DNA from 2 places in the Pedobacter sp. Bi27 genome. Region 2 is predicted to be linked to the other one. Evidence: riboswitches for the same ligand, from Rfam matches in the RefSeq annotation. Region 2 holds a riboswitch; the other holds the start of a gene.
The links. A riboswitch is a leader RNA that binds a small molecule or an ion and turns the genes downstream of it on or off. The one in region 2 is predicted to bind S-adenosylmethionine.
Positions count from the first base shown of each region.

Region 1 (5,414 bases), on a different contig from region 2:
GTATTACAACTTTGTAACATTACTAAAGTAGAACATGCTATTGCGATAGCTATAAATAATCTTTTCATTTTTGTTTAATTTAATTTCGTCAAACTTGTTACATAAATCTTGCCAAAACCATTACGAACCTTAAATTAGCGCCAAATTATTAAATTGCATCACCATATCACTTCGATCAAAATCAATTATCATGAAACCCGAAACCCTTGCTATTCACGCTTCTAATCTTGTAAAAAGCATTACCGGCGATGTTACCCTACCTATTAATCTATCGACAACTTTTTTTCGCGACGAAGATGGAGGTTATCCCGGAGGGCATATGTATAGCAGGGTAAGCAATCCAAACCGGTCTGCTTTAGAAAACACTGTAGCCAAATTAGAATATGGCGAAGATGCTGCTGCTTTTTCTTCGGGCAATACCTGTGGTATGGTTTTGTTTCAGGCTTTGAAACCTGGCAGCCACATTATTGCGCCTGATGATATGTATTGGGGTATTAAAAAACAGCTTCTTACGATTTTTAACGATAGTTTGGAATTTGATTTTATTGATCAGACTGATTTAAATCTGATAAAATCGAGCATCAAACCTAACACCAAATTGATCTGGACCGAAACCCCATCCAATCCATTATTAAAGATTACCGATATCGAACAAATTGCCAAAATAGCTAAAGCTAAAAACATTACAATGGCCTGCGACAGCACCTTTGCTTCGCCTATTTTACAAAACCCGATTTTACTGGGTGCTGATATTGTGATGCATAGCAGTACCAAATACCTGGGTGGCCATAGCGATGTACTTGGCGGGATTCTGGTAACGGCGAAAAAAGATGAGTTGTGGGAGAAAATCAAAAACATTCAGCAAACGGGTGGAGCGGTGCCTTCTCCCTTTGATTGTTTTCTGTTAACCAGAAGCATTAAAACACTGGCTTATCGCATGAAAGGCCACTGTGAAAATGGAAAAATCATAGCCGACTATTTAAACAAACATCAGAATGTTGAAGCTGTTTTTTATCCGGGTTTGGAAAGTCACCCTCAGCACGAAATTGCAAAGAAACAAATGAAAGATTTTGGTGGAATGATGTCGTTCCTGGTTAAGGGAGATGTTGAAGCGGCTCACAAAGTGGCAAATAAGGTTCAGTTATTTGCACAAGCGACCAGTTTAGGAGGTGTAGAGAGTTTAATCGAACATCGTTATTCGGTAGAAGGCCCCGATAGTAAAACACCAAAAAATTTACTCCGTATTTCTGTAGGCTTAGAGCATGTAGACGATATTATAGCCGATTTGGCGCAGGCACTGGGTTAAAAAAATCGTCATTGCGAGAAGGCTTTTTCAGCCGACGAAGCAATCTTACAACGATCGCTACTATCGTGCGCTTTAAGATTGCTTCGTCGTTCCTTCTCGCAATGACGAATATTTGTTTTGAAATCTATTTCGGATTACAAATCGTAGTCAATTTAAGTGAATAATTTGCTTCTAATGGCTCATTTGTTTGTGCCAGACGTTGCGAACCTGTATTAGCCGGGCAGGCAATGTCACCAGCAGCATCATATATTAATTTTGTACCACCGGCTAATAATTCTTTAGGTACATAAACCTGTACCTTTGTAATCGAATAACCAGAAGGAAAATAACGCACATAATAACCATCAGGGTGTTTGGTCCAGATACCACTTGGCACATCGCTTCTTGGTGGCGCCATACCCGCTATAATTGCATATTTTTCCATATCGGCATAAGTATAATTTCCAGACGACACCAGTTGACGGATATTATTTTCTGCTTCAAAAACAGCTCTCACCCCTGACGGCAGCTGGTCTTTAGCCTTCTCCATTACATCGAAAGGCAAAACACCTAAAGCACCACCTTCTAATTGTGTAAGTTGTTTTGGCGTTAACAATTTAATGGCAGTTACTTTAACCTGTCCATTAAAATCAGCAAATTTTGTTCTTGCAATAATAGTCCATAATAATGCCTGAATATCGTGTTGATCTACATCAGGATGTTTCTCAGCGCTTTTCAGTATAGCAACCACAATTTCTTCTTTAGGGCCTAAAACGGGTGCAAACATGTAACCATCACCCTTTGATGGGGCGAAAGTTCCGGCTTTTAGACAATAACTTTTATTGGTCATTTCATAAAGCCCCTCGCAAAGCACAAAACCACCATCTGGATTTTTAGGCAGTAAATACAAGGGCTGGGCTTTTAAATTTAATGAATTAATAAAATCAGGCAGCTTTTCGCCCTCTCTATTTACGTCTTCAAAATTAGTGGTAATAGCAGCAGGTTGTTTTAAAAATTTGTCTACGCCTAAAGCTTTCGCGCCCTGGGCAGTGCCCACTTTTAATAATTTATCTTTTAAGCCTCCAAATTGAGCGTTTACATTATTTAAACCTGCGATAGTAAACAACAGGCCTAAACATAGGGATTTTGTATTTTTCATCATAATTAATTTAGATAGGTACCACAAACTTAGAATTTTAAGCGTTAATTCAGTATTAAAGTTTCAGATTGTCATTGCATCATAAAAATACGCAATTCATTTTCAGCGAGTTAATGTAATTTCAAAATTTTATTTTGTGGATTAAAATTAAATTCAGACATTTGGAATATTATTTGGCAGATAGCTAAATAAAAGTCAATCTTCACGGGTTGATTTATAAAGAAGTGGCGAGAGACTGGCTCGATGACCCACTGGCAACCCTCAGAAAGAGAAGGTGCCAATTCCTGACCGGATAACATGGTGTTATTTGGAGATATAAATTAGAACTGATGAAAACATTAAATCTTCAATCGCTAAGCGAGCCCAGTGCAAACCTTAAAAAGGTAGAACAAACTTCTATTTTTTTTATTAGTTGTGATATGCGTGCGTTTACTTGTATGTGCTGTTGCATACAGTAATTTAAAAATCTTCCTTTTTTGTTTCTTTCAAATTGGAAGGTCCCGGGAAACCGGGATACGCCCTGCTAGGTTTTAGGATGATCCTAATTCTGTTATCTAATCACATCAACTAAAAAATAGAAATTATGTCAACATCATATAAATTTGAAACTTTACAATTACACGCTGGTCAGGAAATAGATCCAACAACAGGCTCAAGGGCTGTTCCCATTTACCAAACCACTTCTTATGGATTTAAAAATGCCGAACATGGGGCTAACTTATTTGCATTAAAAGAGTTTGGCAATATCTACACCAGGATCATGAATCCTACCAACGATGTTTTCGAAAAACGTATTGCCGCTTTAGAAGGTGGTGTAGCTGCTTTGGCAGTCGCATCGGGGCAAGCCGCTCAATTTATAGCGTTAAATAACATATTGGAGGCTGGTGATAGCATCGTTTCTTCATCTCACATTTACGGAGGAACCTATAATCAATTCAAAGTAGCTTTTAAGCGCTTGGGTATTCATGTCGATTTTGCCAATCCAGATATACCTGAAGAATTTGAAAGCAAAATTACCGATAAAACCAAAGCAATCTTTTTGGAAACCATCGGTAATCCTGCATTTAGTGTGCCTGATTTCGAAAAAATTGCCGCAATTGCAAAAAAATACGATCTACCTTTAGTGGTCGACAATACTTTTGGCGCTGGGGGTTATTTGTTTAAACCATTGGAGCATGGCGCTAACATTGTTGTAGAATCTGCAACGAAATGGATCGGTGGCCATGGCACAAGTATTGGGGGCGTTATCGTTGACGGTGGAAATTACAACTGGGGCAATGGGAAATTCCCTCAATTCTCTGAGCCTTCAGAAGGTTATCATGGTTTGGTTTTCAGCGATGTTTTTGGTATCGGCGGACCATTTGGCAATATCCAGTTTATTATCCGTGCCCGTGTAGAAGGATTAAGAGATCTGGGACCTGCCCTATCGCCTTTCAATTCTTTTCTATTATTACAAGGATTGGAAACTTTATCACTCCGCGTTCAACGCCATGTAGATAATGCTCTAGAATTAGCAACCTGGTTAGAAAACCATCCATTAGTTAAAGAAGTTCAGTACCCTGGCTTAGCCAGCAGTAAATATAACAACCTGGCTAAAAAATATTTAAGCAATGGTTTTGGTGCGGTTTTATCTTTCGAATTGGCTGGAAGCAAAGAAAACGCAACACAGGTAATTGATAACTTAAAACTGGTATCGCACCTGGCCAATGTGGGTGATGCAAAAACGCTGATCATTCAGCCTTCTGCCACAACACACCAGCAATTGAGCGAAACAGAACAATTAGCTGCCGGTGTTAAACCGAACGCGCTGAGGGTTTCAGTAGGCATTGAGCATATTGATGATATCAAAGCCGATTTCGAACAGGCATTTGCAACCATTAATGCTACAGTTCCGGCAGAGAATTTACAAGCCTAAACCCCTTAGGGGCTTTTTAACAACAACAACATTACAAAATGCATAACAGTAAAAACGATAATGTAAAATCCACTTCAGGGAATTTTGCATCAACATATAGTTATAACAAACAGTTTAAATTAGAGAGCGGAAAAAAGATCCGTAACCTGCAAGTTGCTTATCAAACTTATGGCAAATTAAATGCGAATAAAGATAATGTGATTTGGGTTTGTCATGCACTTACCGCCAATGCTGATGTTTTTGAATGGTGGGAAGGTTTGTTCGGTGAAAATGCTTTGTTCAATCCTGAAGAGCATTATATCGTTTGCGCTAATGTTTTAGGCTCGCATTACGGTAGCACAAACCCATTAAGTACTAACCCCGTAACAGGCTTACCTTATTACCTTTCGTTTCCACAGTTTACCATCCGCGATTTAGTATCAGCACACCAATTATTGGCTTCGCATTTAGGCATTGATTATATTAAATTATTAATTGGAGGTTCTTTAGGCGGACAACAGGCTGTTGAGTGGAGCATTTCGGAGCCGAATAAAATCGAAAACCTGATCCTGATTGCCACTAATGCAACACATTCTCCATGGGGAATTGCATTTAACGAAAGTCAGCGTTTGGCCATTACTACCGATAGAACTTTTTATGCCAACCAGCCCAACGGTGGCAGCAAAGGTTTAAAAACAGCCCGTAGCATTGCACTTTTAAGTTATAGAACCTATAGTGCTTACGGCAGTACACAGGTAGAAAGCGTAAACGATAAAACCGACAATTTCAGATCCTCTTCTTATCAGAACTATCAGGGAGAAAAACTGATTAATCGCTTTAACGCTTACAGTTATTATTATTTAACCAAAGCCATGGACAGCCACAATGTTGGCCGTAACCGCAAAAGCATTTCTGATGCACTAAAATTAATTACGGCAAATACTTTGGTAATCGGGATAGAAAATGACGTTTTGTTTCCTTTATCGGAGCAAAAATACCTGGCCGATCATATCCTAGGCGCGGAATTTAGTGCCTTACACTCAGATTATGGTCACGATGGATTTTTAATCGAAACA
Region 1 is NZ_CAKKMW010000004.1:140,062-145,475, reverse strand. It holds gene LQ227_RS14615 (hypothetical protein) at 1-68, opposite strand, end outside; gene LQ227_RS14610 (PLP-dependent aspartate aminotransferase family protein) at 191-1,306, shown strand; gene LQ227_RS14605 (hypothetical protein) at 1,431-2,444, opposite strand; SAM riboswitch class I at 2,656-2,766, shown strand; gene LQ227_RS14600 (O-acetylhomoserine aminocarboxypropyltransferase/cysteine synthase family protein) at 3,028-4,359, shown strand; gene metX (homoserine O-acetyltransferase) at 4,398-5,414, shown strand, end outside.
Region 1: another riboswitch for S-adenosylmethionine. It lies ahead of LQ227_RS14600 (O-acetylhomoserine aminocarboxypropyltransferase/cysteine synthase family protein); the one in region 2 lies ahead of metH (methionine synthase).

Region 2 (5,414 bases):
ATTTAACATTAATTAATGCAATGGAGCCATAGGTTGAAATTTAAGACAGATATTTTTGGGTTTTTAGGGTAGTTTTTAGAAAGAATTTACCGAATTTTATCAAAATTAAATTTATGAATAGAGTTACCGAGCAAGAATCTAACTATAACCACATCGATCAGATGTCGGTGTTAGAAGTTTTGCAGGGCATTAATAACGAAGATAAAACTGTAGCATTTGCAGTTGAAAAATCTTTGCCTCAGATCGAAAAATTAACATCGGCAGTGGCCGAGCGAATGAAAAAAGGTGGCCGTCTCTTTTATATAGGTGCGGGTACAAGTGGTCGTTTAGGTGTAGTAGACGCATCAGAATGCCCACCTACATATGGTGTTCCTTTTGATTGGGTTGTTGGAATTATTGCCGGTGGAGATACAGCCATTAGAAGAGCGGTAGAATTTGCTGAAGATGATGCCGAACAAGCCTGGAAAGATCTTCAGGAATTTGAAATTAACGAGAAAGATTGTTTGGTTGGCCTGGCAGCGTCAGGTACTACGCCTTATGTAATCGGCGGATTAAACACAGCACGTAAGCATGGTATTTTAACAGGTTGCATCGTTTGTAATACCGGCGGACCTATTGCTGCAGAATCGGATTTTCCGGTTGAAGTGGTGGTTGGCCCTGAGTTTGTAACCGGCTCTACCCGCATGAAATCTGGTACGGCGCAAAAAATGGTGTTAAATATGTTAAGCACCACCGTTATGGTTCAGTTGGGGCGTGTAGTTGGCAATAAAATGGTCGATATGCAGTTAACCAATCATAAACTCGTAGACCGCGGTACACAAATGGTGGCCGATGAGCTAAATATAGGTTACGATGAAGCAGCTGAGTTGTTAACCCGTTATGGAAGTGTACGTAAAGCAGTTGAAGCAGGACACTAAGAAATGAGAGAAGGATGAAGGATTGAAGGAAAGAATTAGTGAATGATAGCATGAAAGAATAGCATTATCATTCAATCATTCAAAACTCACTCATTCAATAATTAAAAAAGAGTATGCACGAAATTGAGCCTTATTACCAGTGGAGAGATGATTATATTTCGGCAGAAGATGAGCGTTCGCCGTTTTACAATACCGAATATTCAGAACTTTACTTCGATAAGCAGATTTACAATTTTTTACTTCACCCCCAATGGGACGAGTTTGGTTCGAATACCTTATACATGAAGGTGTTATACGCCGATTATGATCGCAGTTATGCGGTTATAGAATTTATAGGCGAGTGGAACGATGCCATTAACAACGACATTATGCTGCTGAAACGCGATATTTTAGAGATGATGATGGATGAAGGCATTAATAAATTTATCCTGATCGGTGAAAATATACTGAATTTTCATGCCTCTGATGACAGTTATTACGAAGAGTGGTTTCAGGAAGTAGAAGATGGCTGGATTGTTGGGGTGAATTTTCAGGAACACGTAATCACCGAGTTTCGCGATAATAACATCGATTATTACATTAACTTTGGTGGTGCATTTGATAATCTGCCATGGCGCACATTAAAACCGCTACAATTCTTTAAAAAAGTTGAAGAATTGCTGACAAAAAGATTAAACTAAATATTTATTTTTATATAGTTAAATACACAAAATTTAAAATGGAACAACAAAATTATCAATATCAAAAGGACAGTGTTTTTGTACAGGAAAGATCTGCATCTAAACGTTTCTTTGGGAATGTTTTCTTATGGATGTTTGTAGCATTAGCTGTTTCCACAGTTGCAGCTTATTTTATCGCAAGTACACCAGCGGTATTGGACTATCTTTTATCTTATAATCCTCAAACTGGTAAAGGTGGCTTTACTGTTTTAGGCTATATTGCAATATTTGCCCCACTCGGGCTGGTATTCTTAATGGGTGCTGGTATGCAACGAATGTCTTATCAGACGTTAATCGGCGTATTTTTGCTTTATTCTATATTAACCGGAGTAATGCTCAGCTTTATCTTGTTAACCTATTCTTTGCCATCAGTTGTAATTAGTTTTGCTGCGGCCGCCGCAATATTTGCAGTAATGGCGGTAATGGGATATACCACAGATACCGATTTAAGTAAATTTGGTCCTATATTATTTGCTGGTGTAATCGGTTTGGTGATCATTAGCGTAATCAATATGTTTTTGGGGAGCTCAACATTAGGTTACATCATGGGATTTATCGGAGTAGCAATTTTTACTGCATTGACTGCATATAAGGTTCAGGAGCTTAAAAGGATAGGCGAAGGATTAGATGAAAATGGCAACACTTTAGGCGTAAATGAAAGCAAAAAATTAGCAATCATGGGTGCACTGTCCCTCTACATTACTTTTATCAACTTGTTTTTGTCGCTATTGCGTATTTTCGGTAACAGAAGGTAAACCTCAAAAACAGAACAATATTCTTAAGGCCGTGCAGAATTGCATGGCCTTTGTAATTTTATTTGGTAGCAAAGCGATAAATTTTGGAATTGATGTTGCTTTGTTGCATTTTTGTATGCTTATTAAGAAAGACGGAGGGATTAGACCCAACGAAGTCTTAGCAACCTGTAACCATACAAGGTGCTAAATTCTATTCTGCAAATAGCGGAAACAGATAAGTTTAGGATTACGATTCACGTACCAACTTTTTAAATAAGCCATATAAGTATTGGGTATTAAGTATCAAGTATCAAGACAGATTTGTTTATACTTTGCTTTTATCTAAAGTTAGTTCGATCTATCATTAATATTGATACTTGATACTAACTGCTTGTTACTAATAACAACAGATGAGCATAAGAGAAGAATTAGAAAAACGTATTTTGGTGATTGATGGTGCAATGGGTACCATGATTCAGCGATATACCTTAACCGAAGAAGATTTTAGAGGGGAGCGATTTAAAAACCATCCCTGTGATGTAAAAGGCAATAATGATTTGCTCAACATCACACGTCCGGATATTATTAAAACCATACACCTGGAGTACCTGGCCGCTGGTGCCGATATTATCGAAACCAACACGTTCAGTACACAGCGCATTTCCATGGCCGATTACCAGATGGAAGACCTTTCTTACGAAATGAGTTTTGAAGGTGCGCGGGTGGCAAAGGAAGCCGTAAATGAGTTCATGGCTGCAAATCCAGACCGTAAATGTTTTGTGGCCGGTGCTATTGGCCCAACCAACCGTACCCTTTCCATGTCGCCGAATGTAAACGATCCTGGTTTTAGGGCAGTCTATTTTGATGAGCTTGAAGCAGCTTATTATGAGCAGGTGCGTGGTTTGGTAGATGGTGGTTCTGATGTATTATTAATCGAAACCATTTTCGATACTTTAAATGCTAAAGTGGCTATTGTAGCCATAAAAAAATATGAAGAGGTAATTGGCCGTAAACTGGAGATCATGATTTCTGGTACCATTACCGATGCCTCCGGAAGAACACTTTCAGGTCAAACTGCCGAAGCTTTTTTAAACTCTGTAATGCATGCAAAACCATTAAGTATCGGTTTTAACTGTGCTTTGGGTGCTAAAGAAATGCGTCCGCATATTGAGGAACTTGCAGCAAAAGCAGGCTGTTATGTTTCGGCCTATCCAAATGCAGGTTTACCAAACGAGTTTGGCGCTTATGATGAACAGCCACATGAAACGGCACATTTGGTTGATGACTTTATTGCATCTGGTTTTGTGAATATTGTGGGTGGCTGTTGTGGTACCACACCAGAGCATATTGGCTGTATTGCCAAAAATGCGCGAAAAGCTGAGCCGCGGAAAATACCGGTTCTTGAACCTTATATGCGTTTAAGCGGATTGGAACCCGTAACCATCACTCCAGAAAGCATTTTTGTAAATATTGGTGAAAGAACAAATATCACCGGATCTCCCAAATTCTCTAAACTGATTTTGGGTGGCGATTACGAAGCTGCACTGGCCGTTGCCCTGCAACAGGTTGAAGGCGGTGCGCAGATAATTGATGTGAACATGGATGAGGGAATGTTGGATTCGGAAGCAGCCATGACCAAATTCTTAAATCTCATTGCCTCTGAACCTGATATTGCCAAATTGCCAATCATGGTCGATTCATCCAAATGGTCGGTTATTGAAAATGGCTTAAAATGTTTGCAGGGAAAAGGAATTGTAAACTCTATTTCACTAAAAGAAGGGGAGGAGAAATTCCGCGAAAGTGCACGCAAAATTATGCAATACGGTGCTGCGGTAGTAGTAATGGCTTTTGATGAGCAGGGACAGGCCGATAATTACGAGCGCAGAAAAGAAATCTGTAAAAGAAGTTACGATATTCTGGTGCACGAAATTGGTTTCCCGCCAGAGGATATTATTTTCGATCCGAACATTTTAACCGTTGCAACCGGATTAGAAGAGCATAATAATTATGCTGTCGACTTTATAAATGCCACCCGCTGGATCAAAGAAAACCTACCTCATGCTAAAGTGAGCGGTGGGGTTTCCAATATTTCTTTCTCTTTCAGGGGGAATAACACCGTTCGCGAAGCCATGCACTCCGCATTCCTTTATCACGCCATTCAGGCTGGTTTAGACATGGGAATCGTAAATGCAGGGATGTTGGAGGTTTATCAGGAAATTCCACCCGAATTGTTAGAAAGGGTAGAAGATGTACTCTTAAACCGAAGAGACGATGCTACAGAGCGTTTGGTAGAATATGCCGATACCGTAAAATCGAAAGGTAAAGAGGTGGTTAAAGATGAAGAGTGGAGAAAAGGCGCTGTTGAAGAGCGGTTATCTCATTCTTTAGTAAAGGGAATTGTAGAATACCTGGATGATGATGTGGAAGAAGCCAGACAAAAATATGCCCGACCGATTCAGGTAATCGAAGGGCCATTGATGGACGGGATGAACATTGTTGGGGATCTATTCGGAGCCGGCAAAATGTTCCTGCCTCAGGTGGTAAAATCGGCAAGGGTAATGAAAAAAGCTGTAGCCTATTTATTGCCATTTATTGAACAGGAAAAGCTGGATAATCCCGATCAGGATCAAAATTCATCTGCAGGAAGAGTTTTAATGGCCACCGTAAAAGGTGATGTGCACGATATTGGAAAAAATATTGTAGGCGTAGTATTGGCTTGTAATAACTTCGAAATTGTTGATATGGGCGTGATGGTTCCTGCGCAGGAAATCATCAAAAAAGCCAAAGAAATAAAAGCGGATATTATTGGTTTAAGTGGATTGATTACACCATCATTGGATGAAATGGTTCATTTTGCCAAAGAAATGGAACGCGAAGGCTTTACCATTCCCTTAATTATCGGTGGGGCAACTACTTCAAGAATCCATGCTGCTGTAAAAGTAGCGCCAAATTATTCAGGTCCTGCTATCCACGTATTGGATGCTTCCAGAAGTGTTACCGTTTGCAGCACCCTGATGAACCCGGATACAAGAGATGAGTACATT
Region 2 is NZ_CAKKMW010000002.1:422,007-427,420, reverse strand. It holds gene murQ (N-acetylmuramic acid 6-phosphate etherase) at 114-917, shown strand; gene LQ227_RS07190 (hypothetical protein) at 1,031-1,597, shown strand; gene LQ227_RS07185 (Bax inhibitor-1/YccA family protein) at 1,636-2,391, shown strand; SAM riboswitch class I at 2,508-2,612, shown strand; gene metH (methionine synthase) at 2,781-5,414, shown strand, end outside.